DNA from 3 places in the Martelella sp. genome. Region 2 is predicted to be linked to each of the others. Evidence: predicted binding sites of a transcription regulator. Region 2 holds the regulator's gene; each other region holds the start of a gene.
The links. The regulator PhoB, encoded in region 2, activates phosphate uptake and scavenging genes when phosphate is short. The targets are predictions, from matches to a motif close to TGTCATNNANCTGTCAT.
Positions count from the first base shown of each region.

Region 1: AC5DC2_RS09220 (PstS family phosphate ABC transporter substrate-binding protein) is a predicted target of PhoB. The motif match lies at 8,670-8,686, and genes of this name have one in related genera.
Region 3: AC5DC2_RS09970 (alkaline phosphatase) is a predicted target of PhoB. The motif match lies at 4,851-4,867, and genes of this name have one in related genera.

Region 1 covers NZ_CFHTCS010000084.1:4,518-14,279, forward strand. The annotation lists gene arsC (arsenate reductase (glutaredoxin)) at 1-211, shown strand, start outside; gene arsH (arsenical resistance protein ArsH) at 208-936, shown strand; gene AC5DC2_RS09185 (arsenic transporter) at 952-2,265, shown strand; gene AC5DC2_RS09190 (arsenate reductase/protein-tyrosine-phosphatase family protein) at 2,411-3,238, opposite strand; gene AC5DC2_RS09195 (winged helix-turn-helix domain-containing protein) at 3,324-4,031, opposite strand; gene phoU (phosphate signaling complex protein PhoU) at 4,062-4,739, opposite strand; gene pstB (phosphate ABC transporter ATP-binding protein PstB) at 4,761-5,558, opposite strand; gene pstA (phosphate ABC transporter permease PstA) at 5,643-6,596, opposite strand; gene pstC (phosphate ABC transporter permease subunit PstC) at 6,598-7,530, opposite strand; gene AC5DC2_RS09220 (PstS family phosphate ABC transporter substrate-binding protein) at 7,597-8,634, opposite strand; gene AC5DC2_RS09225 (arsenate reductase ArsC) at 8,938-9,468, shown strand.
Region 2 covers NZ_CFHTCS010000010.1:9,593-19,354, reverse strand. The annotation lists gene AC5DC2_RS01985 (carbohydrate kinase family protein) at 1-287, opposite strand, end outside; gene AC5DC2_RS01980 (orotate phosphoribosyltransferase) at 371-1,066, opposite strand; gene phoB (phosphate regulon transcriptional regulator PhoB) at 1,323-2,006, opposite strand; gene phoU (phosphate signaling complex protein PhoU) at 2,038-2,751, opposite strand; gene pstB (phosphate ABC transporter ATP-binding protein PstB) at 2,792-3,559, opposite strand; gene pstA (phosphate ABC transporter permease PstA) at 3,601-4,929, opposite strand; gene pstC (phosphate ABC transporter permease subunit PstC) at 4,926-6,416, opposite strand; gene AC5DC2_RS01950 (substrate-binding domain-containing protein) at 6,490-7,518, opposite strand; gene phoR (phosphate regulon sensor histidine kinase PhoR) at 7,686-8,951, opposite strand; gene AC5DC2_RS01940 (hypothetical protein) at 9,013-9,762, opposite strand, start outside.
Region 3 covers NZ_CFHTCS010000095.1:3,140-12,548, reverse strand. The annotation lists partial or broken gene AC5DC2_RS09990 (AEC family transporter) at 1-22, opposite strand, end outside; gene AC5DC2_RS09985 (ABC transporter permease) at 146-1,552, opposite strand; gene AC5DC2_RS09980 (ABC transporter ATP-binding protein) at 1,556-2,233, opposite strand; gene AC5DC2_RS09975 (hypothetical protein) at 2,265-2,723, opposite strand; gene AC5DC2_RS09970 (alkaline phosphatase) at 3,034-4,791, opposite strand; gene AC5DC2_RS09965 (DedA family protein) at 4,921-5,568, opposite strand; gene AC5DC2_RS09960 (hypothetical protein) at 5,561-5,941, opposite strand; gene AC5DC2_RS09955 (ribonuclease D) at 6,119-6,745, shown strand; gene clpB (ATP-dependent chaperone ClpB) at 6,936-9,409, shown strand, end outside.

The DNA of each region.
Region 1 (9,762 bases), on a different contig from region 2:
CAATCTTGATGATCCGACGCTGAGTGATGATCAACTGATCGATGCAATGATGGCGCACCCGATCCTGATCAATCGTCCAATTGTGGTGACAGAAAAAGGTGCGCGGTTATGCCGGCCTTCAGAGCGGGTCCTTGAACTGCTGGCAAACCCGGTGGCGGTGTTTACCAAGGAAGACGGCGATGTGTTACGCTTCGGCGGGGCAACTCAATGAGCGGGACTGAACGCCTCGATGACCTGCCGAATATCGATCCGGACAAGTTACGTCCAATTGACGTCGATTTGCTGGCGGGGCCGGATGCGCCGCGCCATCCCCCCAGGATTCTGGTGCTCTACGGCTCGTTGCGCGAGCGCTCCTTTTCACGCCTGGCCTCCGAAGAGGCGATGAGACTATTGCGCTGGTACGGCTGCGAAGTGCGCACTTTCAAACCGTCGGGTCTACCTCTGCCTGACGATGCGGATTCCGGCCACCCGAAAGTCCAGGAGTTGCGCGACCTCGCCCAATGGTCCGAGGGCATGCTGTGGGTCAGCCCCGAGCGGCATGGCGCGATGACCGGCATCATGAAGACGCAGATCGACTGGATACCGCTATCGCTGGGCGGTATCCGGCCCACCCAGGGCAAGACACTGGCGGTCATGGAGGTTTCGGGCGGCAGCCAGAGCTTCAATGCCGTCAACCAGATGCGAATCCTCGGGCGCTGGATGCGTATGATCACCATCCCCAATCAATCATCCGTACCCAAGGCCTTCACCGAGTTTGACGAAGCCGGGCGCATGAAGCCTTCACCCCTCTACATGCGTATCGTCGATGTGTGTGAGGAACTTGTGAAGTTCACCTGGCTGACGCGCGGCAGGTCTGCCTATCTCACTGACCGTTATTCAGAGCGCGTCGAGAGTGCTGAGGAGCTCTCTCGACGCGTCAACCAGAACACGCACTGACGATAAGGTCTTTTCATGTTGGCACTGGCTATTTTTGTCGTCACCCTGTTTCTGGTGATCTGGCAGCCGAAAGGTCTGGGGATTGGTTGGAGCGCGCTCGGCGGCGCCCTGGTGGCACTGCTGACGGGCGTGGTGCATCCGGACGATATTGTCGTGGTATGGGATATCGTCTGGGATGCAACTTTCACTTTCGTGGCGCTGATTATCATTTCGCTGATCCTGGACGAAGCTGGGTTCTTCGCGTGGGCAGCGCTGAATGTGGCACGTTGGGGCAACGGACGCGGCCATTTGCTTTTCCCGCTTGTCGTTATACTGGGGGCGATCATTGCTGCGTTCTTTGCCAATGACGGCGCAGCCCTTCTGCTGACGCCCATTGTCATCGCTATTCTCCTGCGCCTGAATTTTGGGCCGCCGGCGGCGTTGGCCTTCATCATCGCGACCGGGTTCATCGCAGACACGGCAAGCCTGCCGCTGGTGATCTCCAACCTCGTCAATATCGTCAGTGCCAACTATTTTGATATCGGGTTCGACCGCTACGCGGCGGTCATGGTCCCTGTGAATTTTGTTTCCCTGGCAGCAACACTGGCCGTGCTCTGGTTGGCATTCGGCCGTCGAATTCCCAAACACTACTCCGTCGAGAGCCTGGACCCGCCGCACATGGCCGTCAAGGATCCACTGGTCTTCCGGGCTGCGTTTCCCTTGCTGGCCGTGCTGCTTGCCGCCTATTTCGTGACGGCCCCGCTGGGCATTCCCATCGCGTTTGTGACAGGTACTGGCGCAGTTCTGCTCATGGCAATTGCCGGGCGCTGGTGGCAGGCCGGCCGCGGTGCAATCGTCTCCGTATCGGACGCGCTTCGCGGCGCCCCCTGGCAGATCGTTTTGTTCTCAATCGGCATGTATCTCGTCGTCTACGGGTTTGGCAATGCGGGGCTGACGAATTACGGCGCCCTGGCGATTGAGTGGTTGGCGCAACATGGTGAGTTTGTCGCCACGCTGGGCACCGGCGTGCTTTCCGCCATCGCAGCCTCCATCATGAACAATATGCCCTCGACATTGGTCGGTGCATTGTCTATCGATCGGGCCAACGTGCCTGCGGCAACGCGGGAGTTGATGATCTACGCCAACGTCATTGGCAATGATCTGGGGCCCAAATTCACCCCGATCGGCAGTCTCGCGACCTTGCTCTGGCTCCATGTGCTGGCCGGAAAGGGCTACAGGATTGGCTGGGGCCAGTATATGAAAATCGGTCTTCTGATAACACCGCCGGTATTGCTGGCAAGCCTGGTCGCCCTGGCTTTCTGGCTACCGGCTCTACCGCCATCGCCATAGGTGCATCTTGGGTCATGGCGCGGTGAGTTTCGCTGCCTGGAAGTTGCCGTCGGCACGATGACGCTGTCGTAATAGCCGGTTGGTCGCCTGGCCAGAAGGCGAATCCTGCCCAAGACAGCGTGAAAGCGCCGCTCTTCGACAGTATTCAGACTCGGGCCAGGCGCAGCCTACCGATATCGTCCACATGCTCCTGAAGGGCGGCGCGATCGAGGGTCGGTCCCGGGAGTTGAGCGAAGGGTTGAATGCGCCGGCGCATGGCCTGATAGGTCTGGCGAAACAATTCGAGGCGTTCTTCATCGCTGAAAACGCCTGCGGCGGGATCCGGGTGACCCCAATGCGCCGTCACCGGCTGTCCGGGCCAGACCGGGCATTCTTCATTGGCCGCCTGGTCGCACACAGTGAAAACGAAGTCCATTTGCGGCGCGGTCGGCTTCTGAAACTCGGCGATCGAGCTTGTCCCCAGTTCTGAAATCTCGTGTCCGTTTTCTTCAAGAACCTGCAGGGTCAAGGGATGGACCGCGCCATGTGACGATGTGCCTGCGGAATAGGCTGCAAACCGCTCAGGCGCGGTGTCACGCAGGATGACTTCGGCAAAGATTGACCGCGCTGAATTGCGCGTACAGACGAACAGGACATTATATCTGCGGTGATCGTTCGCGTCGAAATCTATCGTGCGATGGTCATTGTTTGTTCGGCCCCGACAACAATCCTCCGAGAGGAAGCCTATCAGCGACTTCGCGCCGGATAGATCGGCGCTGTACAACAAGGAGTTCCCGTCGCGATCCTGATGGACGAGACCCGCACGCCGCAGAACCGATAGATAGATAGAAAGCGTCGAGCGTTTATAGCCAAGTGTTTCGGCCAGTTCACCGGCTGCCACTGATTGCGGATATCGTCGAACCAGAACGCGGAATACGTGGAGCCGTTCGGCGTGCCCGAGCGCATCGAGCATCCCGACCATGTCATCTATCATTACGTGCATGCCTCTTCAGTGCAGTCATAAGTCCGATTTATGCTTATGACCGGAAGAGACAACGATTTTGTGTCAGCCGCAAGGTTTAGCCGAGGGCGTACCCTATTCCCCTGATTGTTCGGAGCGGGTAGTTCGTTTTCTTCTGGTTGAGCACCTTGCGCAGACGGCCGATATGCACATCCACACTGCGAATATCGACATCGCCTTTGCGCCGTCCGGCGCGTTCCAACAACTGTTCCCTGGTGAAGGGGCGTCCAGGACGACTCATGAAGGCCGCAAGCATGCGATATTCGGTTGGCCCGAGATGCACGGGGCGTCCTTCGATATAGACCCGCAGCGCGTCTTCATCCAGAGCGATGCGCTCAAAGGTGAGGCAGGGCCTTACCTTTCCGGAATCGATACGACGAAGCTGGACATGGAGCCGCGCCGCCAGCTCCGATGAAGAGTAGGGTTTGGACAGGTAATCGTCTGCGCCCAGTTCAAGCCCCTTGACCTTGACTTCCTCGCCGGAACTGCCGGACAGAATGATAAGCGGCATCTGCCTCGTGGCGCTGTCCTGTTTGAAGCTGCGGCACAGGTTGAAGCCATAATCATTCGGTGCGACCCAATTGAAAAGGACGATGTCCGGCCTTTCATCTCTTGCCGCCTGCAGCGGTGTCTTGCCGTCCATCGCCACGCACGCGGCATATCCGCTGTCCTGCAGTTGCCGGAACAGGGAGTCCCGTTCGACCATCCCGTTTTCGACCACGAGAATTCTGGGTTTCAGCAGATCGAGTGCTTTCTGCTTCAGCATGGCGGTTCCCGTCTTATTTGTTGACCCGTCTTATGTGTCGATCGATCCGTCTGGCGCTTCGCGTCTGCTCATGAAAATCACTTCTTCGGCAATATTCGTGGCGTGGTCACCGATACGCTCCAGGCTTTTGGCGGCAAACAGCAGATGGATATCGGACTTCAGTTTCGAGGTGTCTCGCCGGCTGCCTGCCAGAACAAGGTGAAACAGATCGTCATGGAGGACATCGATACGCCTGTCGCCGCGCACCACCTTGTGCGCCAGGTCAACATCCCGGCGCACAAGGGCATCATTGGCATCTTCCAATGCTCCAAGAACCGCGGCATGCAGCTGTCTGAACAGTTCAGCTGCATCCGCCGATATCCGGGAGTTGCGGTCCGCAATGGCGCGTTTGGCGATATTCTTCGCATGATCCGCCGCGCGCTCAAGGTTTCCCGCGCTGTGCTCGATGGCGATGACCTGACGAAGGTCACCGGCCACCGGCTGATAGCGCACCAGTATATCCAGACAGCGGGCGCGGATTGTCTCCAATTCGCGGTCCACCACCAGATCGTTTTCAACCACTTCACCGGCGCGCACCAGATCGTTGTCGAGAAGCACGTGGGCTGCGCTTGCAACCATGGCCTGAACATGTTCCGTCATGATCAGGACGGCGGCGGACAGGTCACTCAGTGCCTGTTCAAAGGCTTGCAGCGTATGTCGCTTTTCCATTTGCTTCCTTTCGACATCTCGTCAACCGTAGCGCCCGGTGATGTAGTTCTCCGTGCGGGGATGCTGGGGATTATTGAAAATCTGGCTCGTTTCGCCGAATTCTGTCAGTTCGCCCAGATACATGAATGCCGTGCGGTGCGAGATGCGCGCCGCCTGCTGCATGTTGTGGGTGACGATCACGATAGTCACCGATTTCGCGAGTTCCTGGACCAGGTCCTCTACCTTGGCCGTCGCTATCGGATCGAGCGCCGATGTCGGCTCGTCCAGAAGCAGGATTTCCGGGTTCGGAGCCAGACCGCGTGCGATGCACAGACGCTGCTGCTGCCCGCCCGAAAGGTCGTAGGCCGAGCCATTGAGCTTGTCCTTGACCTCGTCCCAGATCGCGGCGCGCTTTAATGCGCTTTCCACCGCTTCGTCGATCACCTGGCGTTTGCTGATCCCGCGCACGCGCAAGCCGGCAGCCACGTTTTCGTAAATCGATTTGGGAAAGGGATTCGGCTTCTGGAACACCATGCCGATGCGCAGTCGCACCAGCACAGGATCGGCGTCGCGACCGACCAGGTTCTCGCCCTCTGGCTCCAGTATTACCCGCCCCTCATAGCGGTTGCCGGGGTAGAGATCGTGCATCCGGTTGAGACTGCGCAGAAGGGTGGACTTGCCGCATCCCGAGGGGCCGATGATCGCCGTCACCTTGCGGTCGAGGATCGGCATGCTGACACTCTTGATCGCCTGAAAGCCGTTGGCGTAGTAAAAGCTGAAATCCTCAATCCGGGCGCGTAGCGCGTCGCTCTCTGCCGCAGGCTTGATCGGAGGCGGCATGGCCGCCTCGCGCTCATCTTGAAGTCTGGTTTTCTCGATCTCGGCGTCTGCTTTTTCGGCTGTCATGTTGTCATCAATCATGGTTCAGTTTCTGTGTCCTTTGCGGAGCCGGTACCGGATCCAGATGGCGATGCCGTTGAGCGAGAAGGTCAGCGCGATCAGCACCACACCGGTTGCGGCAGCGGCGGTGTGAAAACCAGCCTGAGGCCGGGAAATCCAGTTGAACATCTGTATCGGCAGCACGGTGAATCCGTCGTTGAGCCAGGCGAAGGAGATGAACGGAAACTCTCCGGTCACGGGTGCCGGCGGCAGGAAGGCGATGAAGGTCAGCGCGCCGATCGTGATGATTGGGGCGGTCTCGCCGATGGCGCGGCTGAGACCCACGATGGCGCCGGTCAGGATGCCAGGCCGCGCCGCCGGTATGATGTAGTGCCACATCACCTGCCATTGATCGGCTCCAAGGCCATAAGCACCCTCCTTGATGATCGAAGGGATCGAGCGCACCGCCTCGCGGGTCGAGACGATCACGATCGGAAGGATCAGCAGTGCGAGCGTCATGCCGGCCACGAGGATCGTCTTGCCGAGGTCGAACCCGTAGACGAAGAGACCGAGCGCCAGAAGACCGTAGATGATCGAAGGTACGCCGGCGAGGTTGGACACGTTGATCTCGATGAAGTTCGAGAGCCACCCCTTCCTGGCATATTCTTCCAGATAAAGCCCCGCGCCGATCCCGATTGGAATGGCGAGGAAAGCGGTCACCAACATTACCAGAAGCGAGCCGACCCATGCCGACAGAATGCCCGCCCGCGCCGGTATGCGCGAAGGATAGCTGGTCAAGAAATCGTAACTGATGCGGGTGGCCCCGCGGATGACTAGATCGCCGATCAGCGTCAGAAGCAGCGCCATTGCGATGGCCATGACGATCACCCCGCCGGAGGCGAAGATGATGTCTTTCTTCTTGGCGCGCGCGACGGCGTCGAACGCCTCCTGGTTCGTCGATGCACCGTTGCCAAGCGTTCCTTCGGTTGTGGTAACCATCTCAGTATGCCTCGCGGAACTTGCGGCGCAGGTAGAAGCCGATGACATTGAAGGTGAGCGTGATGACAAAGAGCAGAAGACCCACCGCAAAGATCGACTCGTATGCGACCGACCCGTGCGCCACGTCACCGAGGCTCATCTGCACGATATAGGCTGTGATTGTCGCGGCCCCCTCGCGCGGGTCCCATGTCAGGTTCGGGTTCTGGCCTGCTGCGATCGCCAGTACCATCGTCTCGCCCACTGCGCGCGACATGCCGAGGATGAAGGCGGCGGTGATGCCCGAAAACGCCCCGGGGATGACGATACGTGTCGCCACCTGCCATTTCGCCATGCCAAGCGCGTAACCGCCTTCGCGCAAACTGTTGGGCACGGCGCGCATCGCATCTTCGGAGACAGAGACAACGTAGGGCAGGATCATGATGCCGAGGATGATGCCGGGCACCAGCAGGTTGATGCCCTTGAGCCCGGGAATGAACTGTTGCAGAAATGGCGTCATCACCAGAAGCGCGAAATAACCGTAAACCACAGTGGGCACGGCCTCGAGCATTTCGAGCGCAGGCTTCACTGTCTCACGCACCGCCGGCTTGGCATATTCGCTGAGATAGATTGCCATGACCAGGCCGAAAGGCACCGCGATGATCATAGCAAGCCCCGCCGTTTGCAATGTCGCGGCCAAGAGAGGCAGGACCCCGAATTGCGGGTCGGCAAAGACCGGCGTCCACATCGTGCCGAACAGGAAATCGAACAGCGGCACATGGGCAAAGAACCCGGCCGAATCGCGTATCAAAATATAGACGATGGCGAATGTGACGAATACCGACAGTGCCGCGCACAGGAACAGGAAAACCCTCATGCCCCGGTCGATCAGTCGCCGTCTTTTGACAAAACCGCTGTTGATGAGTTCCGCTGAACTGGGAATGGAATCTACGGGCACGGCAACCTCGCTTGACCGGAAAAAGATGCGGCGGGCGAAAAGACCCGCCGCCGAGATGAAATGTGCCTAGTTGGCAGCCTTCAGAAGATCGTCGGGCGTGACGCCGACCTTGGAGCCGCCGTCGAAGAACGAGCCGGTCGAGCGGGCAACGATCTTTTCTTCAGCAAGCGAGAAGGCCTTGCTGGGCAGCGCCAGATAGCCGGTGGAGGCCACGAGTTCCGGTGCGAGTTCCGGGTTGAACATGAACTTCGCGTAATCCTCGACATTCGCCTTCGTGTCCAGATGCTCTTTGTTCGCGTAGATGAACAGCGGACGAGTCAGCGGCTGATACTCACCGCTGGCCGCGGTTTCGGTGGTCGGCGCAACGCACTCGCCGCCGTTGAACGAGATTTCCAGCGGCTTCACACGGCCGCGGTTCTCTTCGACATAGGCCAGACCAAGGAAGCCGATGGCATCGACGTCGGTCGACACGCCCTGGATGGTGATGTTGTCGTCTTCGGTCGCGGTGAAATCGCCGCGCGAGGCGCCCTCTTCGCCGATGATGGCGAAGGTGAAGTAGTCGTAGGTGCCCGAGTCCGTGCCGGCGCCGAACAGGGTCAGCGGCTGGTCCGGGTATTCCGGGTTCAACTGGTTCCAGTTGTTGACGACACCCTGTGCTTCCGTCTCGTAAGCCGTCTTCAGCTCTTCGACGGTCATGCAGCTGATCGGGTTGTCGGGGTTCACGATCACGGCAAGCGCGTCCATGGCGACGGGCAATTCGACGAACTCGATACCGTTTTCGGCGCAAAGCTCTGCTTCCGAGGTCTTGATCGGGCGCGATGCGCCGGAGAAGCTGGTCTCGCCGCGGCAGAACTTCTTGAAGCCGCCACCGGTACCTGACACGCCAACAACGACACGATTGCCGGTTGCGATCTGGTATTCCTCGGCAAACGCCTCGGAGACGGGGAACACGGTCGACGAGCCGTCAACCTGGATAGCATCTTCCTGGGCTGCGGCCTGATAGGCGAGCAGCGAGGCTGCAGTGAGAACGGTGACTGAAAGTATCTTTTTCATTGGAATAATCTCTCCTGGCTGGATCGGTTGTCGAATCCATTCGGGTTTCAACGGGTGGTCCCCGGAGGACGGTAAAACACAGTCATGTTACAGTTTCATGAAACTGCAACATAGATGGTTTATTGCGACTTGCAGCGGCTCGTTCGGGTGTCGCGAATATCCAGTGCAATCGGCATTCGGGGGAAACAGGAGATACCATCCAGCCGGGAGCCAAAGCGACGGCGTAATCGATCTGACGATCCGCCTTGCCGACATGGCTTTGCGCAGGTCGGCGTCCGGTCACAGTCACCACGCCTGCTGGTAAACGGCGCTTCCGCGCATTGTTCACACCGACATGAAAATGAGAGTTCGGCCATGACAAACAACCAGAACTTCAACATTCTCTTTCTCTGCACCGGAAATTCGGCGCGGTCGATCATGGCTGAAGCCATTCTCAACACGGAGGGCAGAGGTCGCTTTCAGGCCTTTTCGGCAGGTAGCCGGCCGAAAGGTGCCGTTCATCCGCTCGCGCTCAAGGTGCTGGCGGCACAGGGCTACCCGGTCGAGGGGCTTCACTCGAAGAGCTGGGATGCCTTTTCGGTCCCCGGCGCGCCCGCTTTCGACTTCATCTTCACGCTCTGTGACAGCGCCGCGGGAGAGGCCTGCCCGATCGCGCGCGGGGCGGCAAAGCGGGCGCATTGGGGCATTGAAGACCCCGCCGCTGTCGAGGGGACGGATGCGCAAAAGCAACTGGCCTTTGTGCAAACGGCACAATTCCTCAAAATCCGGATCAAGGCGTTTCTGAGCCTTCCGGTGGAGACAATCGAAAAAATGGCGCTGGAAAGCAGGCTGAACCAGATCGGCCGTATGGAAGGCGCGACGGATCTCGCCGCAAAGAGCGAGTGAATGCCGAATGAGACATTTCCGGTTCAAGGCCTTTGCAGCGGTATCGGCGCAGGGATCGCGGCAGCTTTGCTTGCCGGGAATTTCATTACCATTGATCTGAAAACGGCCATCCGGGCAGTAGCGTTGTATCGCTGTAATAAAACACTGCTAAGCCCGGGCGAAATGACATCCAAACATGATCGGAGATAATAAAATGCGTCGTACTCTTCTTGCTGCAGCCGCTCTGGTTGCTATGACAGTACCTGCTTTAGCAGATTTCACCCTGGACAGCCGCTACACGGATGCAGACGGCGA
Region 2 (9,762 bases):
TAACTTGCCGAGCCGTTGACCAGCTTGACGAAGGCAAGCGTCGTGGGACGGTCGGAAACGGCGACATAGGAATGATCGACCTTCGACGCATCCAGCTTTTCGCGGATGATGTCGCCCATCAGGTCGGACGAAATGCCGGAGAAGAAGCCCGTCTTGCGTCCGAGCCGCGCAAGCGCGACCGCCGTGTTGCAGACCGCGCCGCCCGCGTAGGGGGCAAAGGCAGGCTCGCCCCTGTCCGTCTCGCGCGGCAGCATGTCGATCAGGGCTTCCCCGCAGCATAGAATCATTCATCTTCTCCCAATTTCTGTAAGGCGTCCGTGCGCCGGGTCGCGGCAGTTCGCCCGCCAACCGAGGCGGGCGTTCCTTCTCCTCAGACGATCAGTTCCTCAAGCCCGCCGCGCGCCCGCGACCAGTCCATCGGATGGTCGAGGAAGGCGCCGACGGCATCGAGCGTCGCCTGATCGGCGAGCCCGTCCTTGCGCGCCACCGCAAGCACGTCCTTCCAGGTGGCGATATGATGAAGGGCAACGCCGCCTTCGCGGAAACGTCTCTCCGCCTCGCCGAAAATCCCATAATAGAACAATGCCATGCCGTGTTCCACCACGCCGCCGGCCGTGCGGATGGCATTGATGAAGTTGAACATGGAGCCGCCGGCCGTCGTCAGGTCCTCGATCACCAACACGCGCGCGCCCTTGGGCAGATGGCCCTCGATCTGCGCGTTCTTGCCGTAGCCCTTCGGCTTCTTGCGGACATAGATCATCGGCAGTTCCAGGCGATCCGCCAGGAAAGCGGCGAAGGGAATGCCGGCCGTCTCGCCGCCGGCGACGCAATCGAACTTTTCGAAGCCCGCATCGGCAAGCACCCGGGCGGCGGCAAAATCCATCAGCGTGGAGCGGATGCGCGGATAGGAAATCAGTTGTCGGCAATCGATATAGACGGGGCTGACCAAGCCGGAGGCAAGCTTGTAGGGCTCGTCCGGCGAAAAGTGAACGGCGCCGATTTCCCACAGCATGCGCGCCATCAGATCGCCCATCACCGCGGGCTCCGCGAAACTTGCTCTGCTCATCTCAACAATCCTCTTGTGCTGCGGCTTTTCGGAATGCGGGGAGGAGGCATCCCTGAAAAGCCCTCTTGCCGGCGCGCATATCCGCCGACGGCCGCCCTCAGTCCAATTGGACAATCGGGCGTGAAAAATCAATCGCCGCAAATCTGTTTCAACAGAGCCGAACGGCTGACCGGCACAGCATAGCTGAACCGGTTCCACCCGCAATGACGGATATTAAATCGTTTTGAAAATCTTTGTGGCGGCGTTACGGGCGCGCCTAGACTTCCATGGAATAGCCCGCGCCGCGCACGGTGCGGATCACATCCGGCATCTGCGAGAAGTTGAGCGCCTTCCTCAGTCGACCGACATGCACGTCGACGGTACGCTCGTCCACATAGATGTCATGGCCCCAGACGCCGTCGAGCAACTGCGCGCGGGAAAACACTCGGCCGGGCGATGTCATCAGGAATTCGAGAAGCCTGAACTCGGTCGGACCGAGGCGGACTTCGCGCGCCTTACGGTGCACCCGGTGGGTCTCGCGGTCAAGTTCGATATCGCCGCATTTCAGCACGCTGGAGAGCACTTCCGGACGCGCGCGCCTCAAGATGGCCTTCACCCGCGCCATCAGCTCCGGGGTGGAGAACGGCTTGACGACATAATCATCGGCGCCGATCGCCAGGCCCCGCACCCGCTCGCTCTCCTCGCCGCGCGCCGTCAGCATGATGATCGGCAGGCGTTCGGTCTCCGGCCGCATTCTCAGGCGGCGGCAAAGCTCGATGCCGGAAACGCCGGGCAGCATCCAGTCGAGCAGAAGCAGATCGGGCACGCGCTCCTGTAGCCGGATTTCGGCTTCGTCGCCGCGCATGATGGTTTCGACCTCATACCCCTCGGATTCGAGATTGTAACGCAGCAGAACGCTGAGCGCTTCCTCGTCTTCGACAACTGCGATTTTCGGAACCATAGGACGTATGTCTCCCTTGTATTGACTGGCTTCAGAGATCGTCGGACCCGACGGCCGGGGAATTGTCGTCCTTGGGACGCTCTCCCTGCGGCTGGGAGCCGGTTGCAATGTAATAGATCATCTCGGCGATATTGGTGGCGTGGTCGCCGATGCGCTCGATATTCTTGGCGCAGAACAGAAGATGGGTGCACGAGGTGATGTTGCGCGGATCCTCCATCATGTAGGTCAGAAGCTCACGGAACAGCGAGGTGTAGATCGCGTCGATTTCATCATCGCGCTCGCGGATGGAGCTCGCCTTGTCGGCCTGGCGCGAGGTGTAGGCGTCCAGCACCTCCTTCAATTGCAGGAGCGCCAGTTCCGACAGGTGCTCGATGCCGTGGGCAAGCTTGCGCGGCACACCGGAACCCTGCACCGAGATCACGCGCTTGGCGGTGTTCTTGGCCATGTCGCCGACGCGTTCGAGATCGGAGGCGATCCGGATAGCGCCCATGATTTCGCGCAGGTCCGCCGCCACCGGCTGGCGCCTTGCGATGACGACGACTGCCTTTTCGCCGATCTCGCGCTCCGCCTCGTCCAGCACAAGGTCATCCTTGATCACCTTTTCGGCAAGCTCGGTATCGGTGTTGACGAGCGCCGTCACCGATTCGCTCACCATTTCCTCCGCCAGACCGCCCATCTCGGAAATGCGGCGCTGGAGATATTTCAGTTCGTCATCGAATGCCGTCAGAATATGCGATGGAGCCATGACTGTTCCTTCCTTGGCGTGAGCCTGCGGCAACCGCCCCTCAGCCGAAACGTCCCATGATGTAATCCTGGGTGCGCTGGTCCGCGGGATTGGTGAAAATCGTGTCGGTGTCGTTCTCCTCGACCATATGGCCGAGATGGAACATGGCCGTGCGTTCGGAAACGCGCGCGGCCTGCTGCATGGAATGCGTCACCATCACGATGGTGTAGTTTTCCTTCAGTTCGGAGATCAGTTCCTCGACGCGGGCGGTCGCGATCGGATCCAGCGCCGAGCAGGGTTCGTCCATGAGGATGACCTCCGGACTGACGGCAATGGCGCGGGCAATGCACAGCCGCTGCTGCTGGCCGCCGGAAAGGCTGGTGCCCGGCTCATGAAGCCGGTCCTTGACCTCGTTGAACAGGCCCGCCTTCATCAGGCTGGTCTCGACGATCTGGTCGAATTCGCTGCGGTGGCGGGCCAGCCCGTGGATGCGCGGGCCATAGGCGACATTCTCGTAGATCGATTTCGGAAACGGATTGGGGTTCTGGAACACCATGCCGACACGCGCCCTGAGTTCGACCACATCGATCCCCGAGGCATAGATGTCCTCCCCGTCAAGCGTGATCATGCCGGTGACGCGGCAATTGTCGATCGTGTCGTTCATGCGGTTGAGCGTGCGCAGAAAGGTCGACTTGCCGCAGCCGGACGGGCCGATCAGCGCGGTGACCGCGTTTTCGCGGATGTTGAGACTGACATCGAACAGCGCGCGCTTCTGTCCGTAGTAGACGGACACCGCCCGGCCGGCCATCTTGTATGTCGTGTTGCTCATTGTGTTTTTCCAAGTCTTTTCACGGTCGGGTTCCTCATGGCCTATCTGCGCCGCTCGAAGCGCCGCCTCAGGATGACGGCCGAAATATTCATCAGGATGAGGAATGCCAGCAGCACGATGATGGCGGCGGAGGTGCGTTCGACAAAGGCGCGCTCGGCTTCGCCCGCCCACATGTAGATCTGAACCGGAAGCGCGGTTGCCGGATCGAGCGGGCTCGCCGGATAGTCCGCGACAAAGGCGACCATGCCGATCAGAAGCAGCGGCGCCGTCTCCCCAAGCGCCTGGGCGAGGCCGATGATCGTTCCCGTCAGGATGCCGGGCATGGCCTGCGGCAGGACGTGGTGAAAGACAGCCTGCATCTTCGAAGCCCCGACGCCGAGCGCCGCCGAACGGATGGAAGCCGGCACGGCCTGCAGCGCCGCGCGGGTGGCGATGATGATCGTCGGCAGGGTCATCAGCGTCAGCACCAGCCCGCCGACGAGCGAGGCCGAACGCGGCAGTCCCAGGAGACCGATGAACACGGCAAGGCCCAGAAGGCCAAATATGATCGAGGGAACGGCCGCAAGATTGTTGATGTTGATCTCGATGATGTCCGTAAACCGGTTCTTCGGCGCGAATTCCTCGAGATAGATCGCCGAGGCCACGCCGATCGGCAAGGCCAGAAGCAGGACCACGCCCATCATGTAAAGCGTCCCGACAAAGGCAACGCCGATGCCGGCGGATTCGGGCCGGCTGGACGCACCATGGGTGAAGAAGCCGGTATTGAAGGATTTCTCCATGAGGCCGAGCGCCTCGAGCCGATCCATCCATTCGAGCTGGCGATCGGAGACGCGACGGCTCGTCTCGGGCACGGACAGGTCGATCTGCCCCTTGTAGGCCGAATCGATGTCGGCCGACGCCAGAAGCCGCACATTGACCGTCTCGCCGATCACCGAGGGATCTTTCAACACGACGTCGCGCAATTCCACCCGGCTCGAGCGGGAGATCATCCGCATCGCCGCGCGCATTTCGGGACCGTTTGCCGGGCTGATTTCCAGCGTTTCGGCGAGCGCCGCCTCGACCAGTTCGGGATAGTCCGCCGTCAGCAGCAGGCGGGAATCGTCTTCCCGCGCGCCCTCGGGATCGATGACGGCGGCATCAAAGGTGATCGGCAGCGTGATTGTCGTCTGCTGAAAGGCCGTATAGCCCTTGCCGATAACGGAAAACAGAAGCGCCGCGAGGAAGAAGATTCCGGCCGAGATCGCGAGCACGCCATAAAGGCGAAAACGGCGCTCGGCCGCATGGCGGCGCTTCAGCCCCTTGCGTCGGGCTTCGGCCAGTTGCCGGCGATCCTCTTTCCGTTCGGTCGCGGTGCTGAATGTCTCGGTCATTCATACTGCTCCCGGTATTTGCGCACGATATAAAGCGCATAGACATTGAGGCAGAGCGTGATCACGAACAGGGTGAGGCCAAGCGCGAAGGCAACCAGCGTCTGCGGCGTATCGAATTGCAGGTCGCCCGTCAGCTGGTTGACGATCTTGACCGTCACCGTCGTCATCGGCTCCAGCGGATTGATCTGCAATTGCGCGGCGACGCCTGCGGCAAGCACCACGATCATCGTCTCGCCGATGGCGCGCGAGGCCGTCAGAAGCAGCGCCCCGACGACGCCGGGAAGCGCTGCCGGCAGGACCACGCGCTTGATCGTTTCCGACCGCGTGGCGCCGAGGCCGAGCGAACCCTTGCGCAGGCTGTCCGGCACCTGACTGATGATGTCATCCGACAGTGATGAAACGAAGGGGATGAGCATGATGCCCATGACCAAGCCGGCCGTCAGCACCGACTGCGCCTCGATGAAATTGCGGTAGCTGCCGGTGAAGAGCCCGTTCAGTTCCGCCGAGATGTCGCGCAGCAGCGGACCGACGGTGACGAGCGCGAAGAAGCCGTAGACGATGGTGGGGATGCCCGCCAGCACTTCCAGCAGCGGCTTGGTGACCGAGCGTAGCCTGGCGCCTGCATATTCCGACATGTAGATCGCCGCATAAAGCCCGACGGGCACGGCCACCGCCATGGCGACGAGGGAAATGTAGAGCGTGCCGGCCAGCAACGGAATGAGGCCGAACTGCCCGGCAGAACCGGCCTCGCCGGCCGCGGCAAAGCGCGGATCCCAGACCGTGCCGAAAAAGAAGTCGGCCGGCGGCACGGCCGAGAAGAAGCGCAGCGTCTCCGTCAGCATCGACAAAACGATGCCGACGGTCGTCAGGACCGCGATCGTGGATGCCAGAAGCAGGACCGCGAGCACCACCTGCTCGACCCGCCTGCGCGCGGCAAAGGCAGGGCTGACGGACCGATAGGCAAGTCCGAGCGAGACCAGCGCCACGGCGAGCACAGCCGCAGCCATGGCAGCGTTTGACCGCGCCGAAAGCGCGTTGAGCCTTTCGGCCGAAGCAAGAACAAAGGGCCTCGGCGAAGCGGCAAGCGGAATGCCGCGCTCGGCCAGCACGGCGCGCAGTACGCCGGCATCCTCGTGAACCCGCGCCCGGGCATCCTCCGGCAATTGTCTCAGGCCATAGGCAACGGAGGTGACCGAATTGTAGACCAGGGTCTGCGCCGCCTCCGGCTGCTCCTTCACGCTCTCTGGAAAGCCGGAGCGGATCTCCGACCCGATGATGAGCGGACTTGCCACCATCCACGCGGCCATCACCACCAATGCCGGGATGACGGCGGCGATCGCTGCGAGGCTTGCGTGATGGGCAGGCCTTGAATTCAGCCGCGCGAGGCGCGAACCGGCGAGCGCATAGGCCTTCGCCCGCGCCGAGAAATAGCCGGCGACGCCAAGCGCGAGCACGAGCGCCAAGATGATCAAAAAGACGTGCGTCATATCGATCCAGACCGTCCGGGCAATTCCGGACATTGATTGCGATTGCCCCCGGCTTGCGGATGGCAACCGGGTGTTATTGCAGCGCCGCCTCGAAGCCTGCCAGCATGTCGGCGCGTTGCCGCTCCGACGCTGGCACGAGGCCATATTCGGCCAGCGGGCCATAGGGGCCGGCCATCGCGTCCGAGAGGAAGAATTCGACATAGTCCTTCAGGCCCGGAATCGCGCCCACATGCGCCATCTTGACGTAGAAGAACAGCGGCCGCGACACAGGATACTCGCCGGATTCGACCGTTTCGGCTGTCGGCGTGACGCCGGAGATCGTGGCCACGTTCAGCTTGTCGGCATTGTTGTCATAAAAGGACAGGCCGAACACGCCGAGGCTCGTTCGGTCGGACACAACCCGCGCCAGCGTCTCGGTATAGTCGCCGTCGATGCCCGGCGCCCGTCCATCCTTGCGCACGGCAATGCAACGGTCAATGCCCTGCTTTGCGCCGAAGTTTTCCTCGAGAAAAGCAAGCGCGCCCGCCTGTTCGCAGCCGACGCCCAGCACCTTTTCCTCGAAGACTTCGCGCGTGCCGTGCTTCTCGCCGGGAATATAAGCCTTGATCTCGACATCGGGCAGCGCCGGGTCGATCTCGGGCCAGCGCGTATAGGGGTTCTTTACGAGCTTGCCGTCTATCACGAGTTCGGCGGTCAGAGCCCGATAAAGATCGAGCGGCGTCAGGTCCATGGCGGGCATCGAGACGTCGGTGGCAAAGACGATCCCGTCATAACCGAAGGGGATTTCGGCGATCCCGGTGACGCCGTTGGCCGCGCAGGCAGCGATCTCGCCCGGACGGATCGGCCGCGATGCATTGGCGATATCGATGCTGCGCGGACCGACGCCCCGGCAGAATTCCTTGAGACCTGCCGAAGAGCCGCCGGATTCCACGATCGGGGTCTTGTAGTCGGGAAATATCTCGCCGAAACTCTCGGCAACGATCTTGGCGTAGGGCAGAACGGTCGACGAACCGGCAATCTGGATCTGATCTCGCGCTTGCGTCGGACCGCAGGCAAGAAGCGCGGCAAGAACCGCAGCGGCCGACATTACGATTAGCTTCATGACGCATCCCTTGCGGGTTACATGTTTGCATCGTCTCAAGCGACGCCTGGTCCGCTTCCGTCGCGAACCGCCGGAACCGGACAGCCCGGTTTTATGTCATTTTTGATTCAGTTTTATGACAGTTCAGCCTATTGTTTTTATGACGTTTTTATTAAACGACGGGGCCGTCAGAATCGCACCGTGAAGGTGGTGCCCCTGCCGACCGCGGATTTGACCACCAGCCGCGCGCGGTGGCGGGTGAGGATATGCTTGACGATCGCAAGCCCCAGCCCCGTGCCCTTCTTCGAACGGCTGTCGGCGACCGAGACCCGGTAGAAGCGCTCCGTCAGGCGCGGAACGTGTTCGGCGGGAATGCCAGGGCCGTAATCCACGACGGAGACCTCCGGTCCGCCGTTTTCGGGCGCATTGAGATAGACGTCAACCCTGCCGCCATCGGCGCCGTACTTGCAGGCGTTCTCGATCAGGTTCTCGAACACCTCGACCAGTTCGTCATTGTCGCCGTTCACCGTCACCGGCGCCTCCGGCAGGAACAGGTTGATGGCGACATCCAGTTCCTCGGCCAGCGGCAGAAGGCTGTCGCGCACATGTTCGAGCAACGCGTTCAGCTTCACCTTCTGGTCCGGAGAGAGATGCGCCTTGGCCTCGAGCCGCGAAAGCGACATCAGGTCGTCGACAAGACGGCTCATGCGCGTTGCCTGGTCGAGCATGATCGGCAGGAAGCGCTCCTGCGCCTTGGCGTCGTTCTTCGCCGGCCCCTGCAGCGTCTCGATATAGCCGCGCAGCGAGGCCAGCGGCGTCCTCAGTTCATGGCTCGCATTGGCAACGAAATCGGAGCGCATACGGTCGATCCGCCGGGCCTCGGAAATGTCGCGCAGCACCAGCATGAAGACCGGCTTGCCCCCCTCGGCGCCAGCAACGGGAGCAACCCTGACGAGATAGACGCGTTCCGACGGCAGGCGCTCGGAATATTCGATCTGGTTGACGCGGTTGTTCGCGAGCGTATCGCGGATGACGTCGAGAACGCCCGGCGCGCGCATGCGGGCGGAGATATGCGATCCGAGCGGGAAACTGCCGAATGTGGCCCCGGCCGCGCGGTTCTGGAACAGCACGGTTCCGTCCGCGGCAAGAAGATAGACGGCAAGATCGATCTCGTCGAGAAACCGCGGCAGGTCGCCGAAATCCGCCCGGCCCTCGCCGGGCGCCGAAGCCTCTTCCGGCACTTTCGCCTCGCCGCCGGCGGGCACGGCCCCGATCAGGGCGGCAATCGAAACGGAGAGCCAGCCGACGGCCGCCGCAACCGGCGGAGCAAGGCCGAAAAAGACGGCGGAAACGGCGGTGACGGCAGCAACCAGAAGGACAAGCCGCGCGGCCAGCGCCCGGGCTGCAATCGCCCTAACCGTCTCTTCCAGCCTTTTCACCTGATTCCCTCGCATTCTCCGCAAGAAGCGTTGCATATACGCCTTTTGTGACAGGAATATTCAACGCCGCATATCTTCAGTCAGCGAACTGCGCCCGGATGGCGAAAATGTCGAGCGGCGCACCGGCGCCGCTGAGATCGCTCGAGATCATCAGTCGCGTCGGCAGAACACCGCCCCGGCCCGGATCGAGACGGACCACAAGGCTCTCGCGATGGGCGCTCGGGGTGAAGCGATGGCGCTGACAGCCGTCGATCGTGCCGTCGGCGCAGTAGATGCCGACCTGCTGTCCGCCGCCGTCAGGCGCGAGCACGCTGACCTCGACCAGCACCGGACCTTCCTCCAGCATGCCCCTGACCGCCGTCGGCAGGGCCACGGCGACCGCGCCGGCATCGCCCGTTGCCCGTGACGCGATCTCGACGGCCGGCGCGCTGTCGACCGTGACGCTCTCCATTGTCGCCGCAGACCCGGGAACAAGACTGTTTGCGCCGCCCGGCTGGAATACGCTCGTCCAGCTGGATGCGCCTTCGAAGTCCTCCGCCTCGATCAGCGGCGCGGGATTGGGCACGGCGGTGTCGAGTGTATCGGGGTTGAGGGCGAAATTGGATGTGACGACCCACCAGCCGCCGAAAAGAAGGAAGGCGAGCACGACGACCCCGATCAGCGCCCGGGCGAAGAACCCGCGCCTGCGGGACGGCCGCTCCGCCCTTTCCGACCGGCGCGCCTTTTCCCTTTTCTTCGGGCGTTTCGCCTTCGAAGCCTTCAGCGTCTTGCCGACCGGCCGGCGCTCCTCGGTTACGGCCGTGAGATCATCGATGGCCGAAAACGC
Region 3 (9,409 bases), on a different contig from region 2:
CATTGTTGAAGATTTCATACATGACGGGCTTTCGCAGCGGCAGCTGTCGGAAGGAGACCGCGAGGGAGAACCGCTGCGGCGAAAATGTTCCGCATCTGCGGGGGTGTCAAGCCTGGCGCGGCGCGCGCGGCGTCGGTCCGGCATCTCAGCCCTTCAGCGCGGCGGCCGGAGGCTGGCGGTAGGCCAGCAGGGCCGGAAGCGCAGCAAGGATGGCGGCGACGACGACAAGGAGCAGCGCGTTGCCGGCGTCGGAGCCGACGAAGGCGACGGGCATGTCGACCCCGCGCTCGGCCATGATCGAACGCGAGATCGTTCGCGCCGCGAGGAAGCCGGCGCCATAGCCGATCGCGATGCCGAGGCCGATCAGCGAGAAGAGTTCGAGCCAGACGATGGAGAACACCGCGCTGCGGGGCGCGCCGAAAGCCCTGAGCGCGCCGATCTCGCGCCGGCGCTGGGACACGTGGATGACGGTCACCAGCATCAGCGCGGCTGCGACCAGCGCCTGCGCGCCGATGGCAATTGCCGTCAGCACCTGTCGCGCATCGCCGAGCGTGGCGTAAAGGCGCGTCAGAACCTCGGCCGGGAAAACCGCCACCGTGCCGTCGGCCTCGCGATAGTCCTGCCTAAGCCGATAGGCGTCGGCAATCGATTTCGGTTTCACCAGAATGGCGGGCAGGCCGGGCGTCTCGCCCCGGTGCCAGCGCTCGTCGATGGGCGCGGCGGCCTCGGCGCCATGGTGATGTTCGTCCTCGTCGTGGTCCCCGGACGCGTGTTCGTCGGACGCGTGATCATGGTCGCCGTCATGGGGCTCTTCCGCCTCATGGGCGTCGTGGTCGTCATCATGGTGATCCGCCGCCGCGACGACCGCCTCCGCGTGCTGGTGGTCGTCATCGTGATCCGCTTCCGCATCATGATCATGGTCCGCCTCGGTTTCATGCTCATGCTCATGCCCGAGGCCGTGGATGTGCCAGACCGCCTGGATCGGCACCAGGATCGCGCGGTCCCAGGGCGTTCCGGTGGGTTCGGCCCTGCCGGTGACGTGATAGGCGAGTTCTGTATGGGTGTGGCCCCCCGTCTCGGCCGTGCCGTGCATCGGCTTGATCTCGTCACCGACGGCCAGATCGACGGCCGAGCCGATCACCGCGTCACCCTCGTGGAGAAATATCCCGCCTTCGGCAAAGCCCGGCACGGTCGCCTCGATGAGCGCCGTGGTGGTGCCGACGATCGGATAGCCGGCATAGGAATCGCCGAAGCCGATGGGCGCCGCCCAGGCAACGCGCGGATCGTCATTGAGTTCGGGCAACAGGTCGCCGTCCATCAGCGGCAGGTCGGAGGGCTGCAGAAAGACGGAGGATAGCACCAGTTGCGTTTCGCTGCCGGGCGCGCCGATCACCAGGTCGAACTTTTCCGAAGCCCGCGCCGAGCCGAGCCGCAGCGCACGCTCCTGCAGGGTGATGGTGACGCCGAGCGCGGTTGCAAGGGCGATCAGCAGCACGATGACGGCCGATCCGGCCCACAGGCGTTTCAGATCGGAGAAGATGAAGCGGAACATGGCTCAGCCCTTCCGTTCGTCAGAGGCGATCGCGCCGGCGAGAAGCGAAATCCTGCGATCCATCGGCGCCACCAGACGCTCGTCATGGGAGACGATGATCAGCGTGCTGCCAAGGCCCCGCGCCAGTTCCAGCAGCAGTTCGCCGACAACGGCGCCGGCTGCGCTGTCAAGGCTTGCGGTCGGCTCGTCGGCGACGATGATGGCGGGCTCGCGCAGCAGAGCGCGGGCGACGGCGACGCGCTGCATCTCGCCGCGCGACATGGTCTCGACCTTCTGCGCGTGACGGGCAATGCCAACGGTCTCAAGCAGCGTCTTTGCACGATCCAGGCGTGAACGGTCGGCAGCATGGGCGAGACGGGCGGGCAGAAGCACGTTGTCATAGGCTGAGAGGCCGGGGAACAGATGAAAGTCCTGCATGACGAGGCCGATATTTTCGCCGCGCCAGCGATCGCGCCTGCCTTCGGGGAGGTCCGCCAGGTCGATCTCTCCCCAGCGGGTGTGGCCGGTCTTCAGCCTTTCAAGCCCGGTGATGATGTTGACGAAGGTGCTCTTGCCGGAGCCCGAAGGGCCGGTGATGGCCACGCACTCCCCGGGGGCGATGTCGAGGGCGGGGATGGCGAGCACCGGCGCGGAAAGACCGGGAAAGGCAACGGCGACATCTTCAAGGCGAAGGGGCAGCATGGGGGCGGCTTTCGGATTTGCGGGCGGGCGGTCAGATGGTTTTGTAGCGCGCGTCTCTCAGGCGCAGCTGGCTGACGAAGCCGGTTTCGGGATCCACCCAGGAACCGCGGTCGAGCGTGCCGGTCACCTCGATCATCTGGTTCGGCTGGACGAAGGTCTGTTTCCTGTCGAGATAGACGACGACGATGTTTTCCGGCCAGTCGGCATCCGAAGAGCAGAACGGGCAGAGCGCCATCGGGATTTCGGAGAGCACGAAGAACTGCGCCTCGGCCTTCAGCGGCGGCGCCATGAAGCCGCGGATCGAAACTTTTTCGCCGGTGAGGTCCTTCACCTTGTCGGAAAATTCGAGGCCGAGCGGACTGAACGAGCCGTAGAGTTCATCGAAATTCAGGTCGGCGGCGGCGGCAAGAGCGGGGCGAAGGGCAAGGCCGACGCCGAGCGCGCTTGCTGCGGCAAGCAGGCCGCGGCGGGAAAAGGGCAGAGTGGTCATCGGATCAGTTCTCCTGACGGGAAAGGACCGGGCGTAAGCCGCCCGGACCCCAGCTGGTTGACAAAGCCTGCTCCAATCTCCGCCGTCATGCTCGGGCTTGTCCCGAGCACCTAAGCACGCCTCTACTCGGCAGGCGTCCCGGACGAGAAGTCATTTGGAATACAACTTCTTCCAAAACGCTACTCCGCTCGTGCGGGATCGTGGTTAGATCCTCGGGACAAGCCCGAGGATGACGTCCGTAGAAAGAGTAGGTTCATCGGTAGTCTGAGGACCGGGCGACGTCCGCCCGGTCCCGTCTCGAACGTGAAGCCTACTGCTTCTGGCTATTGCCGAGGGCGAAGGCATCGGCCAGCACTTCGTAGACGTCGGACTGTTCCATATAGCCCTTGAAGCCTTCGGCGCCGGGGCCGGTCGCCTGCAGGAGGACGTCGTCTACGGCATGAACGCCGGTCGAGGCGTCATAGGGCAGGTTGCCGGTGCGCAGAACCGCGCCGGGAACATCCTTGTAGGCCTCGTTTGCGACGTAGCGGCCGTTCTCGTCCTTCACGGCCGGCTCGAACGGACCGTCCAGCTTCGGGCGGAAGGTCTCGTAGTAGTCGGGGAAGTTATTGGCGAACATGGCCAGGCGACGCGAGACGTCGACCTTGTCCGGATAGCCGTCGCCGTCTTCGTCCGTGTAGTTCGGGAAGCCGGCGTCGTCATAGGTCATGACCTTGTTGCGCATCTCGTCCGCCTGGACCTCATCGTCGATCGTGCCGATGACCGAGAAGCCGTGGGTGTGGTCGCCGGTGACGACGATCAGCGTGTCCGGGTTGGAATTCATCCACTCCATGGCGGCGCCGACGGCCTGGTCGAACTCGATCATGTCGATGACGGCGCGGTCCCAGTCGAGCGGATGCGACATCTTGTCGACATTGGCGGCCTCGACCATCAGGAAGAAGCCTTCCGGGTTCTTGGAAAGCTGGTCGATTGCCGCCGTGGTCATGTCCACGAGACCGGGCTGGTTCGGGAACTTGTCGACGCTGCCGGTCTTCAGGAACTTGCGGTCAAGAGTCGAATCCATGTTGCCGGTGTGGAACAGGCCGAGCAGCTTGCCGTCTTGCGTCTTTTCGGCGGAAGCCAGCTCGTCGGCGGAGGTGACGACCGTGTAGCCGGCATCCTGGAACATGGCGATATAGTCGTTTTCGTCCTTGCGCTTGGAGCCGGGGACATCCGACTTCAGGAAGTAGGCGGAACCGCCGCCGAGGACGACTTCCGGCTTCACGTCGTAGAACATGCCGACGATCTCGGCCTTGTCTGCGCGAAGGCGGGTGTGGGCGACAACGGCGGCCGGCGTCGCGTCTTCGATCTCGGCGGTGGAGACGACGCCGATCGACTTGCCGGTCTGGCGGCGCAGCGCCTCGGCAATGGTCTCGACCTTGGGATCGTCCAGGCTGTCGGGCGTGCGGTCGGCATAGACGCCGAGCGCGTTGACGCGGGTCTTGTGGCCGGTCATGTAGGCCGACATGGTGTTGGCCGAGTCGGTCGCGACCGAATGGGTCGAGGAGGTGCCGATGATCGCCATCCGGTCGAGGTCGTCAGCGTTCAGCCGGCCGTCGGCCTTGCCCTCGGTCATGCCCTTGGACATGATGCGGGCAGCCGAACGGTGGCCCATGGACATGCCGTCGGCGACGAAGAAGATGATGTTCTTGGCCTTGGGGGTTTCCGGCGTGTCATAGACGGTCCAGGTGACTTCCTTCGTCTCGTCGCCGGCCTTGACGGCAACGGTGTAGTCGCCGGCCTCGCCGAGGGCGAGCTCGCGCAGGATCAGGGCGGAGCCGAGACTTTCGCCGTTCTTGCCCTTTTCGTCGGAGACGAATTCGGCGTCGGCGCCGAAGACGTCCGCGTAAGCTTCGCCGTTGACGGTGACTTCGATGTCGCCTGCGTCATGGACCGAATCGAGTTCGACCTTGAAATCGAAGGGCGAGCCGACCAGGATGGTGGCGCGGTCGAGGGGATAGATCGTGGCGGCCTGGGCCGTGCCGGCAAGGCAGGTCGCGGCTGCGAGAAGTGCGAGACGTGCGCGCATGGAAACCTCTTGGTAAAGAGTGTGTGAAGATAGCTGCGCATCCGCGATAGTCCCGCGGCATTACATCTCGATGACGTTTTGACTGCGTTTTGATGACGCCCTGAAGCATTGCGGAAGGGCGCCTCGGTCTCAGTGCCGGTTGCGCCGGCCGCGCGGCTTCAGATAGCGCCGGCGTCGCCGTTTCCAGGAGAAATGCAGGACGCGGGTCATGTACCAGAAGAGCGCGAGCGTGACCACGCCCGCCGCCAGGAAGCCGCTGGCATTGCCGACGATCTGGGCCACGGCGATGATGTTGTGGGAGAAGACCAGGCCGAGCAGCGTGTAGATCAGTACATAGAGCATCTGCCCGGGAATGGCGGCGGCAATGAACAGTTTCCAGCGCATGCCCGCCGCTCCCGCGACCGGGTTCATGTAGGGGCCGATCATCGCCAGCAGCCAGCGCGTGATGAAGATCGCGATGACGCCCCGGCGTTCCAGATAGTCGCGGGCGCGGTCGACGAGGCGCTGGCGCTTCGGCCCGCGCGCGGCAAAACGCTCGACATAGCCGGTGCCGCCGATCCGTCCGGCCCAGTAACCGACCTGGTCGCCGCTGCAGGCCGCCGCGACGCAGACCGTGTAGACCGCCCAGAAGGTCAGGTCGCCCGTTGAAACAAGCGAGCCGCCGAACAGCATGATCACGGCCGTCGGCAGCGGAATGCCGCAACAGGCCAGAAATACGGCAAAGCCGATCACGGGCACGCCGTAGACCGGCAGCAGCGCCAGAAGCTGCTCACTCATCGCGCTCGGCCTTTTCGTCCTCATAATCATCGAGGGCGTGGGCGATCTCGTCCTCCAGTTCTTCAAGCGAGATGCCCTTGATGCGGGCGATCTGGCGGAGCATCATCCGCCGGCTGCGACTGTCGGGAACGAGGTCCAGCTCCTCCGCAAGTTCTTCCGCCGGGATGTCATAGGCGATGGCGACATGGCCCAGCGTCATCCAGCCCTTGAGTTCGAGGTTCCGGTTTTCCGGATTGCGCCAGTAGAAGACGGAAAGGACGAACTGCAGGGCAAAGACGAGCGTGATGAAGCCGGTGACGACGAATGCGACGCAGAGGCCCCGGTGACGCCTCCAGAGCGCAGAGAGTGGCGCTATAATCCTCCTGCCAGTCATCGTCCTTGCCTTTCGCTTTTCTCAGAAGTGTCCCCAGATAGCCATTCCGGGGCGCGTGCACAACGCCCGCCGGCGCCCGCCGATTGCGTTCGATACGGGCTTTTCTTCTATCGTCTTGCCCGGCGATCCGCTATGACCCCATGACGTTGCAGCACGAAAGCCCACGGAGAAGAATGGATGAACGAAGAGATCCGCGTCCACAGAAACGACATTCCGGCCGAGGATGCCGCCCGCTATACCGGCGCGATCGCGATCGACACGGAAACGCTCGGGCTGGTGCCGCGTCGTGACCGGCTGTGCGTGGTGCAGATCTCGCCGGGCGACGGGACGGCGGACGTTATCCAGATTGATGCGGGCCAAAAGGAAGCGCCGAACCTTTGCGCCATGCTCGCCGATGCCTCGCGCCAGAAGATCTTTCATTTCGGTCGTTTCGATATCGCCGTTCTCTATTACACATTCGGCGTGACGACCGAGAACGTGTTCTGCACCAAGATCGCCTCGCGTCTGACGCGGACCTATACGGACCGGCATGGTCTTAAGGATAATCTGAAGGAGATGCTCGAGGTCGATGTATCCAAGGCGCAGCAATCCTCCGACTGGGCGGCGGAAACGCTCTCCGAGGCGCAGCTCGCCTATGCCGCCTCCGACGTTCTCTATCTCCACCGCCTGCGCGACAAGCTGATGGAACGGCTGATGCGCGAGGACCGCATGGCGCTCGCCGGCGCCTGCTTCGACTTCCTTCCGACCAGGGCCAAGCTCGACCTTCTGGGGTGGGAGGAAACCGACATTTTTGCCCATAGCTGAGGGGCTTAGCCGGTGTTGCATATCAGCAACAAATTCTCCGGCGGTGCTCTTTAAAGCCATCCTGTCTGCACCCATATCAGACCTTGAGCGGCGTTTGCGCCGCATAATCAGGCCCGCCTCGCTGAGGGGGTTTTTCTAGGTCATCGTCCTGTCGCTTCAAAAGGGCCGGGCGAGGAATGGAGGCAAGGACATGAATATCGAGAAATATTCCGAACGCGTGCGCGGCTTTCTGCAGTCCGCGCAGACCTACGCTCTCGGCGAAGGCCATCAGCAGTTCGGCGCCGAGCACCTCTTGAAGGTGCTGCTCGACGACGAACAGGGCATGGCCGCCTCGCTGATCGAGCGGGCAGGGGGCGATGCCAAGAAGGCGCGCCTCGCCAATGACGCGGCGCTCGCCCGGATCCCCAAGGTTTCCGGCGGGAACGGCCAGATTTATCTCTCCCAGCCGCTGGCGAAGGTTTTCAACACCGCCGAGGAGGCAGCGAAGAAGGCCGGCGACAGTTTCGTCACGGTCGAACGGCTGCTTCTGGCGCTGACGATCGAGAAATCCGCGTCGACGGCGAAGACGCTGGAAGGCGCCGGCGTGACGCCGAACGGGCTGAACGCGGCCATCAACGAGATCCGCAAGGGCCGCACCGCCGACAGCGCCAGCGCCGAGGAAGGCTATGACGCTCTGAAGAAATATGCGCGCGACCTGACGGCCGATGCCCGCGACGGCAAGCTCGATCCGGTGATCGGCCGCGACGACGAAATCCGTCGCACGATCCAGGTGCTGTCGCGCCGGACCAAGAACAATCCGGTTCTGATCGGTGAGCCCGGCGTCGGCAAGACGGCGATCACGGAAGGCCTTGCCTTGCGCATTGTCGATGGCGATGTGCCGGAAAGCCTGAAGGACAAGAAGCTGATGGCGCTCGACATGGGCGCGCTGATTGCGGGCGCGAAATATCGCGGCGAGTTCGAGGAACGGCTGAAGGCGGTTCTGAACGAGGTTCAGGCCGAAGCCGGCAAGATCATCCTGTTCATCGACGAGATGCACACCCTGGTCGGCGCCGGGAAGGCCGATGGCGCCATGGATGCGTCCAACCTGCTGAAACCCGCGCTTGCCCGCGGTGAGCTGCACTGCGTCGGCGCGACCACGCTTGATGAATACCGCAAGCATGTCGAAAAGGACGCGGCTCTTGCCCGACGGTTCCAACCGGTGATGGTTGCCGAGCCGACGGTCGAGGACACGATCTCGATCCTGCGCGGCCTGAAGGAGAAATACGAGCAGCACCATCAGGTGCGCATCTCCGACAGTGCGCTTGTGGCCGCCGCGACGCTTTCGAACCGCTACATCACCGATCGCTTCCTGCCGGACAAGGCCATCGACCTGATGGACGAGGCGTCAAGCCGCGTGCGCATGCAGGTGGATTCCAAGCCGGAAGAGCTCGATGAACTCGACCGCCGGATCGTCCAGCTGAAGATCGAGCGCGAGGCGCTGAAGAAGGAAACCGACACGGCATCGAAGGACCGGCTTTCCAGGCTTGAAGGCGAACTCGCCTCTTTGGAAGAAGAGGCCGATACGCTGACGGCGCGCTGGCAGTCGGAAAAGAACAAGCTGAACAAGGCTGCCGACCTGAAGAAGCAGCTGGATGCGGCCCGCAACGAGCTCGCGATCGCCCAGCGCGGCGGCGAGTACCAGAAGGCGGGCGAGCTTGCCTATGGCACGATCCCGAAGCTGGAAAAGGAACTGGCCGAAGCCGAAACCGAGGACAACACGGTCACCGATTCCATCCTGCAGGAAGTGGTCACGCCGGACAATATCGCCCAGGTCGTCTCCCGCTGGACCGGTATCCCGGTCGACAAGATGCTGGAAGGCGAGCGCGAGAAACTGCTCCGGATGGAAGACGAACTGGCCCGCTGGGTCGTCGGCCAGGGGGATGCCGTGCAGGCGGTCTCCCGCTCCGTTCGCCGGGCGCGCGCCGGCCTGCAGGACCCGAACCGCCCGATTGGCTCGTTCATGTTCCTGGGCCCGACCGGCGTCGGCAAGACGGAACTGACCAAGTCGCTCGCCCGCTTCCTCTTCGACGACGAAACGGCGATGGTGCGCATGGACATGTCGGAATACATGGAGAAACACTCCGTGGCCCGCCTGATCGGCGCCCCTCCCGGCTATGTCGGTTACGACGAGGGTGGCATGTTGACCGAGGCGGTGCGCCGCAGGCCGTACCAGGTGGTCCTGTTCGACGAGATCGAAAAGGCCCATCCGGATGTCTTCAACGTGCTGCTGCAGGTGCTCGATGATGGGCGGCTGACCGACGGCCAGGGCCGCACGGTCGACTTCCGCAACACGATCATCATCATGACCTCCAATCTGGGCTCGGAGTTCCTGACCCAGCTTGGCGAAAATGAGGACAGTTCGGCCGCGCGCGAGCAGGTGATGGAGGTCGTCCGGGCGTCGTTCCGGCCGGAGTTCCTGAACCGCGTCGACGATATCATCCTGTTCCACAGGCTGCATCGCGAGGATATGGGCGCGATCGTCGATATTCAGCTCGGCAGGCTCGAAAAGCTTCTGTCCGACCGCAAGATCGAGATCGAGCTGACGCCGGAAGCTCGCGACTGGCTCGCCGAGAAGGGCTATGACCCGGCCTATGGCGCGCGCCCCTTGAAGCGCGTGATCCAGAC